Regions from separate parts of the Effusibacillus dendaii genome, predicted to be linked through region 1. Evidence: riboswitches for the same ligand, from Rfam matches in the RefSeq annotation. Region 1 holds a riboswitch; each other region holds the start of a gene.
The links. Region 1 has a riboswitch for cyclic di-AMP ahead of skT53_RS16330 (C40 family peptidase). Riboswitches for the same ligand answer to the same signal wherever they lie in the genome.
Positions count from the first base shown of each region.

Region 2: another riboswitch for cyclic di-AMP. It lies ahead of skT53_RS14165 (C40 family peptidase); the one in region 1 lies ahead of skT53_RS16330 (C40 family peptidase).
Region 3: another riboswitch for cyclic di-AMP. It lies ahead of skT53_RS17100 (C40 family peptidase); the one in region 1 lies ahead of skT53_RS16330 (C40 family peptidase).

Region 1 covers NZ_AP023366.1:3,072,449-3,080,061, reverse strand. Annotated here, with positions in the region: gene skT53_RS16350 (transporter substrate-binding protein) at 1-1,535, opposite strand, end outside; gene skT53_RS16345 (AmiS/UreI family transporter) at 1,843-2,343, shown strand; gene skT53_RS16340 (aliphatic amidase) at 2,463-3,509, shown strand; gene skT53_RS16335 (AAA family ATPase) at 3,589-4,743, shown strand; partial or broken gene skT53_RS16330 (C40 family peptidase) at 4,826-5,317, opposite strand; cyclic di-AMP (ydaO/yuaA leader) riboswitch at 5,342-5,470, opposite strand; gene skT53_RS16325 (APC family permease) at 5,524-7,356, opposite strand; gene skT53_RS16320 (Na-translocating system protein MpsC family protein) at 7,560-7,613, opposite strand, start outside.
Region 2 covers NZ_AP023366.1:2,630,591-2,638,203, reverse strand. Annotated here, with positions in the region: gene skT53_RS18900 (hypothetical protein) at 244-372, opposite strand; gene skT53_RS14190 (S-layer homology domain-containing protein) at 524-913, opposite strand; gene skT53_RS14185 (MGDG synthase family glycosyltransferase) at 1,264-2,445, shown strand; gene skT53_RS14180 (MGDG synthase family glycosyltransferase) at 2,442-3,557, shown strand; gene skT53_RS14175 (MFS transporter) at 3,560-4,699, shown strand; gene skT53_RS14170 (polysaccharide deacetylase family protein) at 4,718-6,019, shown strand; cyclic di-AMP (ydaO/yuaA leader) riboswitch at 6,180-6,312, shown strand; gene skT53_RS14165 (C40 family peptidase) at 6,315-6,905, shown strand; gene skT53_RS14160 (response regulator transcription factor) at 7,091-7,613, shown strand, end outside.
Region 3 covers NZ_AP023366.1:3,216,740-3,224,352, forward strand. Annotated here, with positions in the region: gene skT53_RS17085 (metal-sensitive transcriptional regulator) at 52-330, shown strand; gene skT53_RS17090 (heavy metal translocating P-type ATPase) at 358-2,769, shown strand; gene copZ (copper chaperone CopZ) at 2,788-2,994, shown strand; gene skT53_RS17100 (C40 family peptidase) at 3,217-3,771, opposite strand; cyclic di-AMP (ydaO/yuaA leader) riboswitch at 3,774-3,966, opposite strand; gene skT53_RS17105 (cytochrome c biogenesis CcdA family protein) at 4,290-5,012, opposite strand; gene skT53_RS18920 (hypothetical protein) at 5,200-5,328, shown strand; gene lgt (prolipoprotein diacylglyceryl transferase) at 5,670-6,452, shown strand; partial or broken gene skT53_RS18670 (D-alanyl-D-alanine carboxypeptidase family protein) at 6,525-6,640, shown strand; gene skT53_RS17115 (EthD family reductase) at 6,892-7,194, opposite strand; gene skT53_RS17120 (hypothetical protein) at 7,438-7,608, opposite strand.

The DNA.
Region 1 (7,613 bases):
GGCACCAGAACTTCCAGATGATTCTTATGGAAGTCATCCAGATGTAACACCATTCCCAAAACCCCCTGTATTGAGCCAGTGGTTCCTTTGATCGGGATTCCCACCGTGATCCGGTCATGCAGATCCCGGATATCGTGATCCGTCCCATAAACGATTGCCTCTGTGTGCCCCGATAATGCCAAGGTGATTCCCGATTGTCCGATACAATCGGTCGTCCACACCGTCCCAGGACTGAAAAGAGGCCAGTTGTCACGCTCTCCCAACTTTCCATTTATAAACATATCCAACAGAACCCCATTGTTGTCAAAAACGACGAATGTATAGGGCAAAAGACGGGTGGCTGTTTTCAGCTTTTGAATTAGCGGGTTGTATTTGACCAGTAATTCTCCCAACCGGTCTTGTGTGCGAATGTTTTCATCTGCAGCGGTCGCCTTTTGTCGCACAATGTTCGGATGCACGAAAGGTTCCGGGGGAATGAGTCCGTCTGATTCCCATAAAATATCAAACTGTCCTTTTTCGTTAATTCGACCAATCCGGGAGTGCAGCCACAGGTGATGGTTATGCGTATCCATCTTAATTACCCCTTGCGGAGCTTCAAATGCGACCCCGGAAAAAGCATTTCGAAGGGAGTCGGTATCTGTCGTTTTTGCCTTTTTGATTGCTTCGGCCAGCAAATATACGCTATAATACGCGCTTTCCATAACAGAACTGATCGTGTCGGTTCCATATGTACGCAGGTATTCCATGCAAAACGTGTCGTTTTTTGCGGAGCGGACCGTATTGAAATAGGGGAATGAAGTATAATGTCCCGTTGCAAAGGCAGGATTCATCGCTTGAATTTCTGTTTCCGCCGTTATAGCACTGGCTATGGGCTTCTTGACCCCCGAATGATAAAACTGTTGATAAAAAGCGATCTGGCTCTCCCCAACCACTGTTGAGAAAACTACATCCGGCTTCGATTTGGCAATTTCTCTCAAAGGATGATCAAATTTCTGAGTGCCCAAAAGAGAGTAATACTCTCCCGCAATTCGCCCACCGTATGATTGGACAAGACGATGGATATGCCTGTTTGTTTCGCGGGGATAAATGTAATCGGATCCGATCAGGTAAAATGATTTCCCAAGATTTTCAATAATCCACGGAATAAAAGTTTGAAGTTGTTGATTCGGCACCGGCCCCAGGTAAAACACGTTCCGACTTAACTCTTCGCCTTCGTAAAGGGTTGGGTAAAGCAAAAGAACATTATATTTTTCCAGAATCGGGATAACCATCTTGCGGCAGACAGATGTGTAGAGGCCGATTATAACTGCAACCTTATCCGAAAGGATCAATTTTTCCGCTTTCCTGGCTGCCAGAAACGGGTCGGACGCAATATCCTCCACGATGGGAAGCAGTCGTCTCCCGTGTATTCCTCCCTGTTCGTTAATCTGTTTAATTGCCAATAGGGTCGATTGATACTGCCCCCGTTCGGTGACTCCGGTTGTTCCGGTCAGAGAATACAGCAAACCGATTTTGATGTCTTCTTCCCGTGCCATAACAATCCCCCCATACTTCTTCCTAGCTACTAGTATATTTGATTTTTAATGTTCAGAAAATGTACAAATTTCGTTCACCTTTTGTCTAGGTATGTTGTCCACAGTACAAAGTTCAGATTGAACAAAACCATTACAGTTATTGGACAGAATCAACCAAAATCTGCACACTTTTTACTTTTACCGAATTATCCGGATCGAATTTTTCATACAACCAAGCACTTCATGTTGTATTTCGGCAGTTGGCACTAAAGTTGCAATAGAGATAAACGAAAAATCTATTTCCAATTCGGTCAAGGAGGGATGACAATTGCTCGCAATCTCACTTTTGTATGTCGGGGCGGTGCTATGGGTAAATGGAATGATGTTGTTAGGAAGGGTGAGCGGTAAAGGGGCGGCACCCCTGAATTTGTTCACTGGCAGCATTACGTTGATCATAAATATTTACATCATGCTGAAAGCTCCGTCAGGTGATCCCCTGTCTTATTTTACAGCCGCTACTGGACTTCTTTTTTCTTTCACTTATTTGTATGTGGCGATCAACAACGCTTTTGATTTAGAGGGAAGGGGGTTTGGCTGGTACTGTTTCTTTGTAGCGGTTACTGCACTCCCAACAGCGGTTTTGACGTTTCAGAGCGGCGATTTCCGCTTTGGAGTCATTTGGCTTCTGTGGGCCTTTCTATGGTTTTTGTTCTTTCTTCTACTTGCCTTGGAAAAACCGATCGCTAAATTTACTGCCTACGTAACGCTAGTGGAGGCGGTTATAACCTGTTGGGTTCCGGGATATATGCTTCTTACCGGAAACTGGTAAGAGCGGCGCTCTCATCACACGCAGGGGGTGAGGAAGATGTGACGGCATGGTCGGATTTCCAAAATAAGCCAATTTGACTTATGTACTTAAAACTACATTTTAAGGGAGTGTGTTTTGAAATGAGACATGGAGATATTTCAAGCAGCTTTGATACAGTCGGTGTAGCAGTCGTCAACTACAAAATGCCGCGTTTACATACGAGGCAGGAGGTTCTGGAAAATTGCAGGAACATTGCCAATATGGTAGTCGGAATGAAACAGGGACTGCCGGGCATGGACCTGGTTATTTTCCCGGAATACAGTACGCAAGGCATCATGTACGATCCGAAAGAAATGTTTGAAACCGCCTCCATGATTCCGGGTGAAGAGACTGCAATCTTTGCGGAGGCATGTCGGCAGGCAAATACTTGGGGCGTTTTTTCTTTGACAGGGGAACAACATGAAGACCACCCAAACAAATCTCCATACAATACCCTTATCTTAATGAACAACAAGGGTGAAGTTGTGCAGAAATACAGAAAGATTATACCTTGGGTTCCTATCGAAGGGTGGTATCCCGGCGGTCAGACATATGTATGCGAAGGACCGAAGGGCATCAAAATCAGCCTAATCATCTGCGATGACGGAAACTATCCGGAAATTTGGCGTGATTGTGCAATGAAAGGCGCAGAGCTGATCGTTCGCTGCCAGGGATACATGTATCCAGCCAAAGAACAGCAGATTATCATGGCGAAATCAATGGCCTGGGCAAACAATTCCTATGTAGCAGTAGCGAATGCAACAGGGTTTGACGGAGTGTATTCTTACTTCGGACATTCGGCTATCATTGGCTTTGATGGACGAACCCTTGGCGAGTGCGGAACAGAAGAGAACGGAATTCAGTATGCGGAAATCTCCATTTCGCAAATCCGCGATTTCCGAAAGAATGCCCAATCGCAAAATCATCTTTTCAAACTCTTACACAGGGGTTATACAGGATTGATCAATTCCGGAGAAGGCGACAAAGGACTAGCGGAATGTCCATTTGATTTCTATCGAACCTGGGTGTTAGATGCAGAAAAAGCCCGCGAAAATGTGGAGGCAATTACCAGATCAACGGCTGGCACTGCGGAATGCCCGATTGTAGGGATTCCGAACGAAGGCAAAGTAATGGCGGCAGAAAAATAATAGTTAAATCGAACATGAAGGAGTCGGGTGACTTTCTCTATCTGGCTCCTTTTTACATAAAAATAAGGGGGAGGATACTATGCCCTTCATCAACGATAAACTCGAATATTATGCAGCCGACCGAAAACGTAAAGAGTTGGAGGCTGCCGAACGGATGCAAGATACGGACGTGGTGGCGGATACATCTTTCAAAAGGATCGAAACCCGGTATCGGTTTCATGTTGAAGAAGTAATGAAACGGCTGCGAAACAAAATTTTCGGACAGGAAAAAGTTCTGCAAAGTTTGGAAAACATGTTGAAAATTGTGCGGGCTGACATAGCAGATCCGGATAAACCTTTACACATAGGTTTGTTTCTGGGACCTACGGGAGTCGGCAAAACGGAAATCGTACGCGTGCTTGCAGAGGCCCTTTACGGAAACCGGGAGGCCTTTTGCAGAGTGGATATGAATACTTTATCGCTTGATCACTACGCCGCCGCGCTTACCGGTGCACCGCCAGGATATGTGGGAAGCAAGGAAGGCTCCACGATTCTGGATAAAGAAAAAATTGAAGGGTCCTACAGCAAACCCGGCATCGTGTTGTTTGATGAGCTGGAGAAGGCAAGCCCGCAGGTGATTCAAACATTATTGAACATATTCGATAACGGGGTGATGACGATTGCCTCGGGGGAAGAGAAGATCGATTTTCGAAATTCGCTGATTTTCATGACAAGCAATTTGGGTGCCCGAGAAATACAAAGCTATGCCAATAATCGACTGGGTTTTGTGCTGAAATCGATAACCCATTACCTAAATCCCCGTTACTGGAAAATCCGGAATAACGAATCATTTCTGGAAACAATCATTAAAAGAAAACTGGAATCAACCTTTCGGCCCGAATTTATCAATCGAATTGATGACATTGTGATTTTTAATTGGCTTTCGGAACAAATATTGTTTGAAATCATTGATGTACTAACGGAACAGTTGAACAGAAGAATACTAAGATTCAACTGTCGCTTGGAACTGCTCGATTCGGCAAAAAACTTTTTAGTCAAAAAAGGGTTTGATAAACAGTACGGTGCCCGTGCTTTAAAAAGAGCCTTTCGGCAATATGTGCAACTGCAGCTTGCGGAACTGCTTATGGAACATAGTCCGCAGCAAGGATTCGTCAGATATGTTTCGCGAGGTGCCGGAAATCGGATTGAGATAAACGGCAATAAGGAAGAAATTCCGATGCCTCAAAGCGTGTAATCCGTACAATAGAAGCGGTAAAAGAAAAACAAGCTGACACCAGTTGAATACTGGCGTCAGCTTGTTCTCAAGGCATTCTTGCTTAAAACATACGTTTAACGGCCGTAATATTATTGTACCAGGAAGACCCAGGAGAAACGTTCAGATAGCCAACCTTTTTCAGGCCGCCACCTTCCTGAATCACGCGGCCATTTCCCGCATAAATACCAACGTGACTGCCATTATTGAAGATTATAAGATCTCCCGGGCGCATTTCAGCTTTCGACACAGTACGTCAGACAGAATGGTATTGAGTCTGGGAAGCTCCACTCATTTTATACCCCAATGCGTGATGATAAATATAAGCGGTATAATTGGAGCAATCGAAACCGACCTGACCGCGGTCTTCATTATGTCCCCATACATACGGAGTTCCCAGCTTGCTTTCTGCTACCTGCAGAACTGCATTAACCTTTGTCTGGTAATCTGCATCAAGAGGCGCAACCGGTTGTATATTGGTATCAAAGCTAACTCCCGGCGGTAATTGTGTGGATGTTGCCGCAGCATTGTCAGGTGCTGCAAATGCCGGAATCATCACCGATGTCGCGATACCTAGAAAACATCTCCTCTCTGAAGCCTGCGAGGTTAGCTGACGGATTCGGGTAAAGAGGATTACCCTGCCACTAATGTGGTTTCACCCCAAAAAATGGGTCCCCCGCGCTCGATTGAGCTTCGGCTTATTTTTAACAAATGATAGTACACCATGACATTATGTAAACTTCATTGCACAATGTATGGTAGTTACTCCTGCAAATGGTACGGCAGGGTTGCCACAACGACATCCTTTCGGCCGAAAAGCATCGCGCGGATTCGAAATGCGGATTGATTGTGAAGCAATCGCTGCCAGAACTTTTTGGGCACAAACTGCGGCAACAACACCATAACCGTACTTGTTCGGTTTAAACGGCAATCAACCCGTTCTACAAATTCCACAAGGGGTTCAACGACGGTTCGATATCGGGACACGAAGGTCACAAGCCGAACCCCGGGGTTCCATTGTTCCCATTTTTTCTCCATTCGTTCCGCCTCTTCCTCAGAAAACGCCACGTAGAAAGCAACTACTTTAGGAGAGAGAGTCTTTGCGTAAGCAAGGGTCGATGCGACGACTCGGTGGATTCCCGCAACCGGCACGATTATGACAGATTCTTTTTGAGGGAGCGGATCGTTCAAATCAAATCTCAGCTGCTTTGCAACCGCCTCGTAATGCTTGTGGATCTTTGTGATCAGCCACAGTAAGAGTGGTGTCACGACAACGACAATCCATGCGCCTTCCGTAAACTTGGTAATGCTGAATATTAATACCACAGCAAAGGTCGCGGCAGCCCCAATTCCGTTGATAAGTACTTTTCGCTGCCACCCCCTGTTCCTTTCTCTTACCCATTTAAGCACCAGCCCGCTTTGTGCCATTGTAAATGACAAGAAGACACCGATCGCGTAAAGCGGGATGAGCAGATCCGTCTTCCCACGGAACAAGATGAGCAGCAGACTGGCCAATATCCCCAATGTAATAATTCCATAGTTAAACGCCAACCGATCTCCCCGATTGGCAAACATACGGGGAAAGTTTTGATCCTGCGCCATAATGGAGGCCAAAATCGGAAACCCGTTGAAGCTGGTATTCGCCGCTAATGTCAAAATGAGCATCGTGGCAATCTGTATAACGAAGTACATACTCCCTCGACCGAACGCATTTTCCGTAACCATCGATAATACGGAAGTATTCCCTGTTGGATCAGGATATACGCCGTAAACCAGAGACAGAATCGTTACCCCGCCAAAGATCACTGCCAACAAAGTCCCTAACATTATCATAGTAAGCTTCGCATTGCGCTGGGCCGGATTTCGAAAATGCGGAACGGCGTTGGAAATTGCTTCAATTCCCGTGACGGCGGAACATCCGGAAGAAAATGCTCTCAGCAAAACAAACATCGTAAGTCCTGCAGGCATGTCCGTTGGAATGGTGACCGCATGAGCTGTATGGACAGCTCCGGTCATCCAGTCAAATGTGCCTTTTCCGACAAGCAACAGCATGCAAAAGATGAACAGATAGGTTGGAAACGCGAAAACCGTACCCGCTTCAGACGTTCCTCGCAGGTTCATCCAGACCATTATCCAAACAAGGGCAATCGCGATCGGGACAATGTAAGGCACCGTTGCCGGAAAAGCAGACGTAAGCGCCTGAACTCCGGCTGCTACAGAAACAGCTACCGTCAACGTGTAATCGATTAACAGTGAGACACCCGCAAGACGTCCCCACATGAGTCCCAGGTTTTCCTTGGCGACCATGTAAGAGCCGCCTCCTCGCGGATACGCATCGATCACCTGGCGATAACTTACGACCAAAATGGCGATCAGAATGATAATGGCTACTGCTATCGGCAATGAAAAGGAGAAGGCTACAGCCCCAACAGTCGCCAGTTCCAAGAGAATTTGCTCCGTGCCGTATGCCACAGAGGAAAGAGCGTCTGACGACAAAATCGGCAGCGCCTTCCACACGGGCATTTTCTCAGCTTCTGCCTCGCTTGATTTTAATGGTCGTCCGAACAGGATCTTTCTAAGTGTTTGACTAGGCATAGTTCTGTGCCTCCCGTAGGCTCTGTCTTTCGATAGGATTCCCCAAAATCGACTGCTATCATTTCCGAAAAAACATAAGCCTGCGGTTTCTCGCACGATTCCTACATGTCACATGACACATCGAAACCTTCCACGAGCCCGCAGGCTTACAAAATACCCGGATCCCGCTTCGGGGGTCCCTGTATTCCGTCTTCCTGACATGGTCACTGTTCAGTTTTTTCCTTCAACTTCTTTTCCAGATCCAAATCTAAAATAAA
Region 2 (7,613 bases), 440 kb from region 1:
TACAGATCCCTTTTCCCTTACGTCTTAATGCTGTTCTCAATCCCATTCCACTTAAACGATCTCCAATCTCCCCATCCCCGCTTCTCATCCGCAAACACCCGAACCTCCGTTGCTTCTGGCACCCATCATTTTTCGAAGCAGCCGCATTCCAGACCACCGATACGTGATCGCCTGCTTTCAGGTCTGCCGCTGTAATCGTTTTTCCGCCTGCAAGCAGCAAGGTATGATCTGTGATGTTGACAGTCACTTACTGTCAGTTCCGTCCGCCCGGTTAGTAACCGAATCCAGTATCGTATTCCACATGTCTTGTACCTGATTCCCGTTGCCTATATCGACAACCAGCTGTTTGCCATCGTTTCGTACCTCTTTCACTTGTCCTTCAACCCGCACAACAACCGCTTGCTCATCTATTTGGGCCTGACTGGACAGGTAATTCCTTTTCCTTTCGCTTGGTCCACGATCACGTCAATTGTCCGCACGGTCGTCGATTGGAGAGAAAACCGTCCGTTGTCTGCCGGATACCCTACAATCGTCCATGCTGTACCGCTACTTGCACAGAAGGAGCCGCCCACGCGGGAATATCAGCCGCATCCACAAAAGAAAGCCGTGGATACTGAATCGCCTTCGCATCTTCTTCATATCCCAACACCCTTACCAGCAGGACGGCTGCCTCTGTTCGTGTAACCGCGTCGTTCGGGCGAAAACTGATGCCGTCGCCTCCCACCATAAGACCAAACCCGTTAACGATTTTAAGATAATTCAACTGTGATTCCGATAAATTTGCCAAATCTTTAAATGCAAGCGATTGATTCACCACATCTTTAGCGGAAAGCAGCGTTTGCAATCCAAGACCTTTGACCAACATAATCGCCACATCGAGGCGGCTCATTGGCTGGTCCGGCCGGAACGTCATATCCAAGAATCCGTATGCAATGTTTTGTCATCGCTCCCACTCTCCTTTGCATCTTATGTAACTTGGCTTCGCCAAGCCAAGCCTCTGGCGTAGGCGTGCCTTAGTTTCCCTTCTCCCCCACGCTACATGGTTTCGGAAATCTCTGGAAACTTGTGTCCGTACCCCCTCACATGATTCTCTCATTCAAAATTAATAAAAGCTTCATAATAGTTTTTTATACTAATAGTGTGTCAAGCTTTGCCCTGAATGTGACATCAAACGTGCAAAGTTCCCGTATCATGTTTCATACAATCGTTTTGAAATTTGATGTGAAAATTTGGTAGCATAGAAGTAACAGGGAGGAGAGGGTTATGACAGATTCTTTGTCGAGTAAAAGAATTCTGCTACTGTCCTCGAATTATGGAGACGGTCACCAGCAGGCAGCAGCCGCCCTACGGGAGGCGATTCGCTTGGGAAATCCGGATCACAAACCGATTATGTTGGATTTCATGCGTTGGTTCCACCCTTACGTCTATCCGATCAGTCGTTATGTGTTTCTGCGCGGTGTCCAGAAATTCCCTTCAGTCTACGGATACCTGTTTCAAAAAACACGCGGCGTTCATTCGTCCGCCATACTGAAAACGTTCAACCTGCTCAGTATTCGCCGAATGGTGCGGATGATTGAAGCAGTGAGGCCATCTGTCATCGTCAGCACGTTCCCCCTGGCAGCCGCAGCCGTATCTCTGCTTAAAGAACAGGGGTTGATCGATCTGCCGACTGTAACGGTCATTACCGACCATACGGATCATAGTTACTGGATCCACCCGTTTACGGATCAGTACATCGTAGGTTCTGAACCGGTTCGCCGAGCCTTGATCCGCTCCGGAGTCGAGCCGTCCAATATCTCGGTTACGGGCATTCCGATTCGGCCTGAATTCTCGCGATTACAGCCTAAGAAAACGATCCGGGAAAAACTCGGTCTGGATCCCAACTTGCCCACTGTGCTTATGATGGGCGGCGGAGTTGGAATTTTGGGTGAAGGTTTGATCGACCTGGCATCCTTTAACCATCTTCCGCATAACATTCAACTGATTATCGTATGCGGACACAATCAAAAATTGCTTCATCGTTTGGAGGAACAGCTTCCCGCCTCCAGACATCGGGTGATTCTCACGGGTTACATCGATTATGTTCATGAGTTAATGAACGCATCCGACCTGTTAATCACAAAAGCAGGCGGATTAACTACTTCGGAAGCCGTTGCCCAGCAACTTCCGATGCTGTTTTACAAGTCGCTGCCGGGACAGGAACGGGACAATGCCAAGTTCTTTCTGAAAGCGGGAGTCGCCACCGAAGCAGCAGATGATCGTGATCTGTTGGAAAAACTGGCGCATATTCTCAGTAACCCGCAAATGCTTTGGAAAATGGAACAAAATGCTCTCCGCTTCAACACGAAACGGTCAGCATTCGATGCAGCAGACATCATCCTGCAGGTCGCACGCAGACCGCAGACTCCATACTATTCGAATCAGGAATGGATTGCACAACTATGAATGATTCTCGCATATTGATTCTGTCATCCAGTTACGGTGACGGGCACTCGCAAGTATCACACGCATTACAGGCCGAATTTCAGGAAAAAGGAATCGCATCGGTAACCGTAGTGGATTTATTCGGGGAGGCGCATCCATGGATTAATGCCTGGGTGCGTCTTGCTTACTTGAAAAGCTATACGCTTGCCCCATCCCTCTATGGAGAGGTCTATGACAGAACGAAAGACCTGCCCTACGACGCACTTTTTTTTAAATGGTTGCGGTTATTTGGCAAGCGGAAATTGCAACATGTAATTCATAACGAACGCCCGGATGCTGTAATTCATACGTTTCCGATTCAAACGTTGGCCGCCATGCGGGACCGACTCGGCTTCCCGCTTTATCTTTACACGGTGATCACCGATTTCTCCCTGCACCAACGCTGGCTGCATTCGGGCATCGACCGATTTTACACAGCAACAGATGATTTACGGCAGAAGATCATGGATCGCGGGATACCGTCCGATAAGATTTATGTAAGCGGTATCCCGCTGCGCAAGGCATTCACGTCCATTGCGGACCCTAACATGATTTACCAAAAATACGGTTTGGCCCCCGCCAAAAAGACGATCCTCCTGCTGGCCGGGGCCTACGGTGTGATGCAGGACCTGGAAACTGTGATCGAGACAATCATACAAATCAGGGATTTGCAAATCATAGTGGTATGCGGTAAGAACCGCAGCCTGCTGGAGCATCTCAGGAACCGTTATGCGAAGCACCCTTTCGTATACCTGTTCGGGTTTACGGATCAAATACATGAACTCATGCAAATCTCGACCTGCATTTTTACAAAAGCAGGCGGCGTCACCCTGGCGGAAGCGATGGCGGTCAGTGTACCGGTCATTATTTTTCAACCGGTTCCAGGGCAAGAACGCGATAACGCGGAGTATTTGTCCCAAAAAGGAGCCGCCTGCATTATTCAAAACATATCGGAAGCCCGGAATAAACTGCCAGTTTTATTATCCGATACACAGCTTTTATCTGAAATGAAAGCGGCTGCCAGACAGCTTCAGAAACGGAACGCCAGTCAGTCCGTAGTGGAAGATATCTTGCAAATGATGGAAAGGCGTTGATTATGAGTATCACGATCATTCTGTTTCTCGTTGAATTTGTACGCGGCGCCTATCTGATCGCCTTTCTGCCGACCTATTCGGTGGATGAGCTCGGATTGCCCATATCAATTGCCGGTACGGCTATAACAGCTCATTACCTGACAGACACGGTTTTTAAAATTTGGATCGGCTACCTGCTCGACCGTTTTTCGGCGCGGACGATTGTGTTCGCAGGATTACTCCTGTCGGCAATCGGTTTATTTGCCACACAGTACGCACATCTTGCCTGGATTCTAATACTGTCCTCTGCCTTGTTTGGAATCGGGGCTTCTCCCATCTGGATCGTCTGTCTCAGCCAGGTCAGGCAGAACGAGCGGGCAACCAGAATGGGGATGCTCTATACGTTATGGTTAATTGGCCTGGGTGCGGGGCCGGTAGCTATTAATTTTCTCATAGATTATAGTTACTCGCTTTCCTTATTTGTCCTAATCGGTCTCTGGCTCATCGCCTGGCTGATTTCATTCCGTCTTTCTGACGAACGGATTTCAACAGGAGACACACCCTCGTTTGGGCAACAGTTGAAACGTCTCTGGGACCGCCTGAAAAAATTAAAACCTCTGCTGCCCGGCATGGTTCTGCAGACAGCGGCAGCCGGCATGCTGGTTCCCGTCATGCCTACATTTACAACAAAAGTTCTCGGCTTTTCTCATGCTACGTATTCCTATACAATGATTGCAGGGGGTGTTTTTGCAGTCGCAGGATTAATCCCGATGGGAAAGCTGTCTGACCGATTCAATAAAAAATGGTTTCTGGTTCTGGGTTTTGGTCTGTTAGCTTTCTCCCTGTACGCACTGCTGTTCGTCTCCCAATTAAATCAGGCGCTCTTTCTGGCCGCCGTAATGGGATTGTCCTATTCGGCTGTACTCCCTGCCTGGAACGCCCTTTTATCCTATCATGTACCGGATGACCAGCAAGGCGTTGGATGGGGGATTTTTTCCAGCGTGGAAGGAATCGGCGTCATGTTCGGGCCAGTGATTGGCGGTTGGATCGCTGACTGGCTGTATGAATCGGCAACGATCGCAATCAGCGCCGTATTGCTGTTAGGCATCTCTATTTTCTATCTGCTGTACCCGTTTCAACGTCTGTTGCCGCCGAAACCCTAATACGGGGAGGAGAATCGGATGACAGGTCTATTTGTAAGTGGACTCGTCCTTATGTTTCTACTATACGGGCCGATCCCGACTGTACTTGTTCGATCCTGCAATTTCATCCGTTTTCGCAAACGAACCAAAAACGGACGCACCGTGGCATTTACGTTCGACGATGGGCCGCATCCTCAATATACACCGATGCTGCTTGATCTTTTGAAGGAACACCATGTGCAGGCCAGCTTTTTTGTCGTGGGCGAGAAAGCAGCCCGCTATCCGGAAATCATTGAAAGAATCCACCGGGAAGGTCATCTGATCGGAATTCATAACGAGAAACACCAATCAAACTGGTTGCTGACTCCCTGGCAAGTACGCAAACAGGTCCGCACAACGGCCGACACGATTGAGCGGATTACGGGGCTGCGGCCTGTTTACTATCGGCCGCCCTGGGGCATGTTGAACCTGTTCGATTTCACTTTGCGACAACACTGCCGGATTGTGTTATGGTCGCTTCTGACTTATGACTGGAGCCGAAAAACAGGTTCTGAATCGATCAAAAACAAATTGCTGACTGGAATCACGGACGGCTCCGTGATCCTTTTGCATGATTGCGGAAGTACACCTGGAGCCGACCATGACGCACCGGAACAGATGCTGTCGGCCCTCCAACAGGTGTTGCCGCAAATCCTCTCAAAAGGGTTTGTCCCGGTTCGCATTGACGAAATGATAAAAGCGCCTGGCCGCCTGTCACCCGGCCGACTGGCGCTCAGTTACCCAAAACGGCTCCTTGTCTCCGTCTGGATGAAGTGGGAAAGGCTTTTTGATAAATGCTTTCATCTGCAGCCGATTGATCCGTCCAATCCACTGTTGAAGGTACGGGTTCGCACGTATCGCGGACAGACCATCCGCTTTGAAAACGGGGAAGAAATTCATACGGGGGACCGTGTGGCGGAGCTTCATTTAAACAACGAGATTCTCTTTAAATATGGGGCGCATGCCCGTTCCCCGTTGCAGTTGGCGATTCGCTTGGTGCGCCTGACGGAACAGGTGATGCCGAAAGCAGCTCAATTGTTAAAACACCCGCGCTTTCAAGATGTAAAGGGATTTTACGGCATTTCTTTGATCAACCGGGGACCCGATCAGTTTGGCTTCCGGATTCTTGATCTGCCAAAAGGGGTGTTTACGTTCGCCACCCGCATCTATTTAAAGATCTTGCTGTATGTGATGCACCCGCAAGGAAAGCAACGGATTCAAACGAAAAAAGAGTTATTAATTCCCAAATTGATCGTCATCTCCACTAAAGAGTTGCGGGAAAAATATTCAAAAATGGGTTAGATATTCTCTTGGGTGGACAGTTTACATTAATTTGGAGAAAATAGAAATCTACCAAAATTGTTTGTAAGTTACGTGCCCGCCGTGAGGCGGCTTTTTTACTGGCTTTGCAGCAGTTTACCAGAATTTACAGGCTGAAATCCGGTTGGAAACTATGGTAAGGTTGTCACAACAGCCGAAGCCCAGAAATCGGGCGCGGGGGAACCAGTTATCCGGGGTGAAACCAATTTTGGTCGGGTAAATCCCTTCTATCCGAACCCGTCAGCTAACCTCGCAGGCTTCACAAGGGAGGTATTTCATGTTTAAAAAGAAAGTTGTTTCTTTGTTGGCCATCGGAATGCTTAGCGCAGCGTTTGTCAGTCCGTCTTTTGCGGCTACGCGCCATATGGCGACGCACCAGGGAGCAGTGACTAGCCATACGGCGGCAACCCGGTCGGCATCATTCAATCTGCCGCCGGGTGTCACATATGACCAGTCGGTTCAACCACAAGCGCCGCTCGACGCAACGCGGCAGGACAAAACAAATGCGGTACTGATGGTAGCAAGAAGCCAGCTGGGTACTCCTTATATCTGGGGAGCCAGCAAAGACCGGGGGGGAAGTGGATTTGACTGCTCAAACTTTACCGCCTATGTATATCACCATGCACTGGGCTACAAAATGAGCGGAGCATCCAGAGTACAGGCATCTTCGGTCGGGAACCCTGTCCCGAAAAGCCAGATGCAGGTCGGCGACCTTGTCATTTTTAACAACGGAAGCCATGTCGGGATTTACGCGGGCAACGGACAGATGATACAGGAAGGCGGCGGACTTGGGAAAGTCGGCTACCTGCCGCTGAAACCAGGTTCTTACTGGTACAACCATATCACTTCGGTCAAACGAATGTATTAATCTGCAAACGGGTTTTTTAGAATCGTGAAATCCCTCAGGATGGGCTTATCAGCCCCTGGGGGATTTTGCTTATCCCTTAGTCGAAAAATGAGAGAATTTTCATCTGGCTCTCAGAGATTTTCTCACTCCCGGTGATACAATATAAAGAAAACTTGGCTTTCGCCAAGCCTCTGGCGGAGGAACCGATGAAAAACATTTTGGTCATTGAAGATGAAAAAAATCTGGCCCGGTTTATCGAGCTGGAACTTCAGCATGAAGGATTTGTGGTGACATTGTCCTATGAAGGTCGGGATGGTTTGCAGAAAGCGCTGAACGGCCAATGGGACCTCATATTGCTTGACCTGATGCTTCCCGGCTTAAACGGTCTGGAAATCTGCCGGCGAGTCCGCAGTGTCAAGGATACGCCCATTATTATGCTTACAGCCCGTGACTCTGTGATGGATCGGGTTTCCGGATTGGACAGCGGGGCAGACGATTATATTCCAAAGCCGTTTGCGATTGAAGAGTTATTGGCGAGAATGCGGTCGCTCAGCCGCCGAATTGAAAAACCAAGCCACACCGCTTCTTTCCTGCAAATGAAAGATTTGATCGTGGACCTAGAATCGCACAGCGTCAAGCGCGGCGATACGCCGATCGAGCTAACCAAACGGGAATATGACCTGCTCGTCACCTTTCTGAAAAATATCAACCGTGTTCTCACCCGAGAAA
Region 3 (7,613 bases), 140 kb from region 1:
TACGCAATAAAACCCTAGGGGGGTAAGGTAGTCAAAGAGGTGAATCAAGCGATGTACAACTATCACAGCGATAAAGATCAATTGCTGCGCAACCTTCGGAAAATCGAAGGGCAGGTTCGAGGCGTGCAGAAGATGATTGAGGAAGACCGCTACTGCGTGGACATTTTGACACAGTTGGCGGCAATCAAGGCAGCTACCAACAAAATCGGGCTAACGCTTTTGGAACATCATACGCGGGGCTGCGTAACCAAAGCGATTCAAAACAACGACGATGGCGGGGAACACCATATTCAGGAATTGATGGATGTAGTCCGGGCTTTTACCAAGTGATATTGCATAAGTGTGGAGGTGATTTTGATGAGCACTGCAGTTCAAGAGAAAACCGGGTCCACAGCCAGCCTGAAAATTGAAGGGATGACTTGTGCGGCATGCGCCAACCGGATCGAAAAGGGGCTTGCCAAGCTGGATGGAGTCGAACAGGCAAACGTCAATTTTGCGTTGGAAAAAGCAACTGTAGTATACGATGCAGACAAAATCAATTTGCAGGATTTACAGAAAAAGGTGGTTGACCTTGGGTACGGCGTATCGATCGACAAGCTGGAGCTTGACATTACGGGGATGACCTGTGCGGCATGCGCCAACCGGATTGAAAAAGGCCTTAACAAGCTTCCGGGAGTCACCCAGGCTAACGTCAATTTGGCATTGGAGCGGGCGACTGTTCAGTATAATCCTGGCGAAATCAGTGCAGCCGATATGATCCAGAAAGTGAAGGATCTTGGATATGGGGCTGCTCTGCACAAAGATGCGGAACAGCAGGAGGACAGCCGGGAAAAGGAAATTCGCCGTCAGAAACTGCGGTTTACCGTGTCGGCCATCCTTTCCTTGCCGCTTTTGTATACGATGTTTGCCCATTTTGGCTGGAGCGGTGTGTACATGCCGCATGTTCTGATGAATCCGTGGGTGCAGTTTGCGCTTGCGACACCGGTACAGTTTGTCATCGGCTGGCCATTTTATCGAGGCGCGTACAAAGCGTTGAAAAACGGCAGCGCCAATATGGATGTTCTGGTGGCGCTGGGCACGTCGGCCGCTTATTTTTACAGTCTGGCGGCGATTCTTACAGGGAACACGGAAAAACTTTATTTTGAAACAAGTGCGATTCTAATTACGCTGATCATTCTCGGCAAACTGTTTGAAGCCGTTGCGAAAGGGCGCACTTCGGAAGCGATCAAAAAACTGATGGGGATGCAGGCGAAAACGGCACTCGTAGTGCGGGACGGCAAGGAAACGGTGATTCCAGTAGAAGAAGTGCTGGTCGGCGATACCGTGATCGTCAAACCGGGAGAAAAAATTCCGGTGGACGGGGTGGTTCTGTCCGGCACATCCGCTGTGGATGAATCGATGTTGACCGGTGAGAGCGTTCCTGTCGATAAAACAACCGGTGGTTCGGTGATTGGTTCGACGATCAACAAGAACGGTTCGCTTACATTCAAAGCGACAAAAGTCGGAAAAGATACGGCGTTGGCACAGATTATCCGCGTGGTGGAACAGGCGCAGGGGTCGAAAGCTCCGATTCAGCGGACAGCGGATGTGATCTCGGGTATCTTCGTGCCGATTGTGGTCGGGATTGCAATTATTGTCTTTTTCATCTGGTATTTGGCCGTTGATGCAGGCAACTTCACGCATGCGTTGGAAAATGCGATTGCCGTTCTTGTGATCGCCTGCCCTTGCGCGTTAGGGCTGGCCACTCCCACCTCCATTATGGTGGGAACAGGGAAAGGCGCTGAATTGGGCATTCTGTTTAAAGGCGGCGAGCATCTTGAGGCGGCCCATAAATTGAACACCATTATTCTTGATAAAACAGGCACCATTACCAAAGGGGAGCCTGCATTGACCGACGTGGTCGTACTTGCGGATATCCCGGCAGACAAGCTGCTCGCGCTTGCCGCCAGCGCCGAAAAAAATTCGGAACATCCGCTGGCCCAGGCGATTGTCAATGGAGCAAAAGAGAAAAATCTCGATTTGTCTCAATCCGAACAGTTTGAGGCAATCCCGGGATACGGATTGTCTGCAACAGTCTACGGACGGAAGCTCTTCATCGGCACGCGCAAACTGATGGAACGCGAACAGATTAATGCAAGCAACGCGCAAGCCAGCATGGAACGGCTGGAAGACGAAGGGAAAACAGCCATGCTGGTGGCTGTTGACGGAAAGCTGGCGGGTATTGTGGCAGTTGCCGATACGGTCAAGGAAAGTTCCAGACAGGCGATCGCCAAATTGAAAGAGCTGGGTCTGGAAGTGGTTATGATCACAGGAGACAATCGGCGTACCGCTGAAGCGATTGGCAAACAGGTCGGCATTTCGGAAATCCGGGCGGAAGTTCTGCCGGAAGGCAAGGCAAAGGAAGTGGAATCTTTTAAGGCGCAGGGCAAAAAGGTGGCCATGGTGGGAGACGGTGTAAACGATGCGCCCGCTTTGGCAACAGCCGATGTGGGTATGGCGATCGGCACCGGTACCGACGTCGCGATGGAAGCGGCCGATGTCACACTGATGCGGGGAGAACTGACCAGCATTGCAGACGCGATTTCACTCAGCCATAAGACAATGAACAATATCAAGCAAAATCTGTTCTGGGCACTGTTCTACAATTCGATCGGCATTCCGGTAGCGGCTGCCGGGTTGTTGGCACCCTGGGTGGCGGGAGCGGCGATGGCGTTCAGCTCCGTGTCGGTTGTATTGAATGCATTGCGATTAAAACGGGTAAAAATATAAAACAGCGGAGGAGAATATATGAGTACTATCACTCTAAACGTTCAAGGTATGTCTTGTAATCATTGTGTCAATTCAGTGGAGGGTGCGCTGGGAAAATTGGTAGGCGTTAGCTCCGCAAAAGTGGATCTCTCAGCTAACCAAGTGACTGTTTCATTTGATGACACGGTCGTGAGTGTAGATCAATTAAAAGAAACAATTGAGGATCAAGGATACGATGTAGTGTAACACACGAGATGGAAAAAGGGGCATACATATCAAATGTATCCCCTTTTTAATCCCCATTGCCCCAAAACTCAAGGGGACTGTTCAGTTGTTAGACGTTTGTGATACATAGCGTCACAATCACATCGACGGTCAGAGAAGAGGGTGTAGGAAATTTGCAGCGACTCAGCTTGCCGGAAAGAGGGACGCAGCTTCAATGGCTAACACAGAGCTCGAAATACGAGTTTAGTACATCCGTTTTACGGACGTAATGTGGTTGTACCAGTAGGAACCGGGTTTCAGCGGCAAATAACCCACTTTCTTAAGTCCGCCGCCTTCTTGGATCATTTGTCCATTACCAGCATAAATCCCGATGTGTGCTCCGTTGTCGAAGATGACAAGGTCTCCTACTTCCATCTGACTTTTCGGGACAGGATTCCCGACCGAAGATGCCTGTACTCTGGATGCCCCGCTCATTTTATAGCCCAATGCATGGCGGTACACATAGGCAGTGTAGTTTGAACAGTCAAACCCGCTGCCGCCTCGGTCTTTGCTGGTTCCCCAAATGTAAGGAGTACCCAGTTGGCTTTTTGCCACCATCAGTACCGCATTTGTTTTATCCTCCCGCGTTGCATCGAGCGGTGCAATTGGTTGAATCGACGGGTCATATGTGACACCAGGCGGCAAATTGAATGATGCTGATTGGGTGGCCGTCGTTTGCGCAGACACAAAAGACGGGCTAACAAATGCCGCACTGAGCATTCCGATGGTCAACAAAGAAACAACTTTCTTTTTAAACATGAAGTACCTCCCTTGTAAAGCCTGCGAGGTTAGCTGACGGGTTCGGATAAAAGGGATTACCCGACTGAACTGCAAAGTGTTTCTTCAAGGTGTTGTTTCAAAAACACAAAACTGTGAATAGCACTTGCAGTCTGATTTCACCCCAGATAACTGGTTCCCCCGCGCCCAGTTTTTGGGCTTCGGCTGATGTAGGACAACCTTAACATAGTTTCCAACCGATTTCATCCTGTAAATTGTGGTAAACTGCTACAAAACCAATAAAAAAGCCGCCTCACGGCGGCTTTTGACTATGTTCAAAAGCTCACTTTTTTAAGCCATTTTTGAATATTTTTCCTGCAACTCTCTTGTGGAGATGACGATGAATTCGGGAATTAGTTCCTTTTTTCCGGGGTGAATCTGAGTCTTCTCGTAAAGCGAAAAACACCACCTATGGAAGAATCGCATCAGGATTTTTTATACTTCATGACCTGATAATTGTCAGTCTATTTCGCATCATGAAACTAATTTGAAACAGGTTCCTAAAACCCTGTGAATCCGCCAAATAGTTTAATCATATAGATCGTGATTACCGTCATTGCATTCGTTAGAAGTAAAAAGCCCATAATTACCATCACAATGCCTCCGATACGGCTGATTACGGAAGAATACTTCAACAGCCAACGTACGGAGCCAAGACTATATGCCAAAATAAGGAATGGTATCGCAAACCCTAACGAATAAGCGCTCATCAATCCTACTCCGTTGGCCGGGTCGGTTGCTGCTATGGCTAACACAGATGCCAAAATTGGTCCAATACAAGGTGTCCATCCAGCGGAAAAACTAACCCCAACTAGTACTGAACCAATGTATCCGGCCGGTTTGTTTCGTAAATGCCATTTTCTCTCCTTCAGTAAGGATTCCCACTTAATTGCCCCCGTAAGGAACAGCCCCATAACAATGATTATAATTCCACCGATTTGACGTATCAGGTCTTTATACTGGTTAAATATTTTCCCGACCGCCCCTGCTCCAAATCCAAGTGCTACAAAAATTATTGAAAAGCCAATTACAAAGAAAATCGAATGGACGAGTGCCGTTCGTCTTATTCGAAAATTGTCTCGTTCTCCTTGCAATTTCTCATAAGAAATTCCTGTCAAATAAGAAATATAGGAGGGATACAAAGGCAGACAGCAGGGGGACAAAAAGGACAGAACTCCTGCTACAAATGCCATTAGCATATTCGGATTACTCGTATCGAACACTATGAGCCACCTCTTTAATTCGAGTTCGACCCAATTATACAATGACAAAGTGACGAGTTTGTGAAGATACAAGAGATAGAGATTTTAAACAGGATGCATGGACGTATGCATGAGGAGCCTTTTTGTTGTTTCTTCATTGAAACTACACATTTTTGTTTTATCTTAGTTCCATGAGAGGAGTAGTTTCATGGAAGATAAAGATTGGTTCAGTACTTTTCTAAAAATAGCATTCGCTGCCTTTGGTCTATTGATGATCATTATCCTACTCATGATCATCTTTGCAGGCAATGGAATGCACAATATGAGCAATATGTAAGGGTGGTGAGCCCAGCGAAAAAGAATAGTTTGAACAACCGTCACTTCTAGTAGACAAAGGGACTAAGTAAAAGTGATTATTCAACAGATCGAAACAGGTGTAGACTTTGCCAAACTTGGCAAGGAGAAATTGAAAGATAAAGGATCGGCCGCAAGTTGTATTTTAGCCTCAACCCGGAGAGGTTTCAGACCTGTAAACCTTGGCCAGATATCACATTTTTGAGCAGTTGCCATCCGAACTACAAAGCAGTACGAAATACAGATCCGTGATATCAAATATAAAGATGTGTTAGTGGAACACCGTTTCCGAAGACACTAAATTTTTTAATGTGAGGAGAAATTATGCGAGTTATCTTATTTGAATTTTGGGGGATTCCGATTCGATCCTACGGTCTAGTCGTAGCAGTTGCTGTTTTGATGGGAATTGGAGTGACTTTGCATTTTGCAAAGCAAGCGAACAAACAAAGTGAACAGATTCTAAACCTTTCCCTCATCGCCGTACTAGGGGGCTTAGTGGGTGCTCGACTTTGGGAAGTTCTGTTCTTCCAACCTGAATACTATTTGAGCCACCCTATTGATATTGTTGCCATCTGGAAGGGCGGCATGTCAATTCAGGGAGGACTAGCAGGCGGTGTTATAACGGCTGTCTGGTACATCCGAAAACTCGGATGGAAATTCTGGGATACAGCTGACTTATTTGCACCTGGTTTGATTTTAGGACAAGCGGTTGGACGTATTGCCTGTTTCCTGAATGGTGATGCATATGGTTCACCGACGGGCAGTTCCTTTGGTATCGTTTACCCGCCCGGAACTGTAGCCTACGATCAATACGGGAATCAGCCGTTGTGGCCAGCCGAAGTCTGGGAGGGTCAGTGGAACCTGATTGTTTTCGCTGTTCTGCTTATTTTAAAAAGTCGAACCCGGTCGAAAGGATTTCTATTTCTGTCTTACATAGGCTTGTATTCTGTAGGACGGTTTGCTCTCGAGTTTTTAAGAGGGGACAGCCCGCATTACTTGTTTGGATGGACAGCTGCTCAATGGACAAGTGTAGTTGCTTTCGCGGTGACAATTCTTGGTTTGCTGGTGACAAGAAAAGAGGTTACAAAACATGCAGCAGGTGTTTGAGATTCTTGAAGAAAAAACTTGACGTTTCAACCCCTGCACCATCCTCTCTCCAGTATTGATCTTTCCGCCACCAAAGGTACATGTGCGGCAGAGGACTGTTTCGCCAATACGCCTGAAGCCAAATGGTTGGCCGACCACGCGCGGATTACGGATTCATTATCCGGTATCCGAAAGGAAAAGAGTCGGTCGCCGCATGCTTTTTCTGCTGAATGTTTTAATGGACGATCAAATCGAGCGACATAGCCACCCTCAACTTTTTGTATGGAAGCTAACATTTGTGATTCCTCATCTAAAAAATGGTTCATTACCACGCGGTTACTTGTGAAAGTAGATCACCGAGCAAATGTCAGCGAGTACCATGGGCATCTCTAGATAGATTCGGTGGAGGCCAATAAAAAAGAGCCTTTCGGCTCTGAGAAAAACATATGCAGGTAGTTGCCTATTCTGCGATCAAAATGATCGGGGGCTTGTTTAGGAATGGAACTAAATTTGCGACATCTCCCTGTACTTCTTGCCCTTCAGCCGAGGACAATGATTGATTCAATGTGTCTACGTCCTCAAATTCCAACTCCGCCACTAAATACATGTTTTGGTCGGTGTTCTCGCCATGCAACACTCGATTAATCGCTGCATTTTTAAGAGTGGGGAGTTTTTTGGCAAGAGGAATATGCACATCAAAATAATGCTTTTCGAATCCTTCTTTGTCTTTCGGCTCTTCATAAATTACAATTACTTTCGCCATTTCTAATGCCCTCCTATTAACGTCCTCATAGAAGGTATATGCGATATATTCCCGTTTTAGTATGAACTGCATCAACAATTGCAGGCACTGGAAGAATTCTCAGAGTTATTCGTGAGTCAAATATTGTGAAGCTGCTTCCGGCATCACTGTATTTGTAGAGTAAAGGGCTGGTAAGCCCAGCCCTTTACTCTACATTTAAATTTTGAGACTGAGGCTGAACCCATCGTCCCCGGTAGGCTAGGCTTATTCTTCGCTATTCGTTACTTTCTGTTCGTAATGTTTACTCAAATAGCTGTTTTCCCCTGGTGAAAAATTGACCGACTGAAGGCTCAATTTAGGATTTTTTCCGTACAGACCTTTGGCCTTGTCTTTTACATCCTCGCCAACCTGAAACAACGGCTCTTTTTCCGCCATCATGA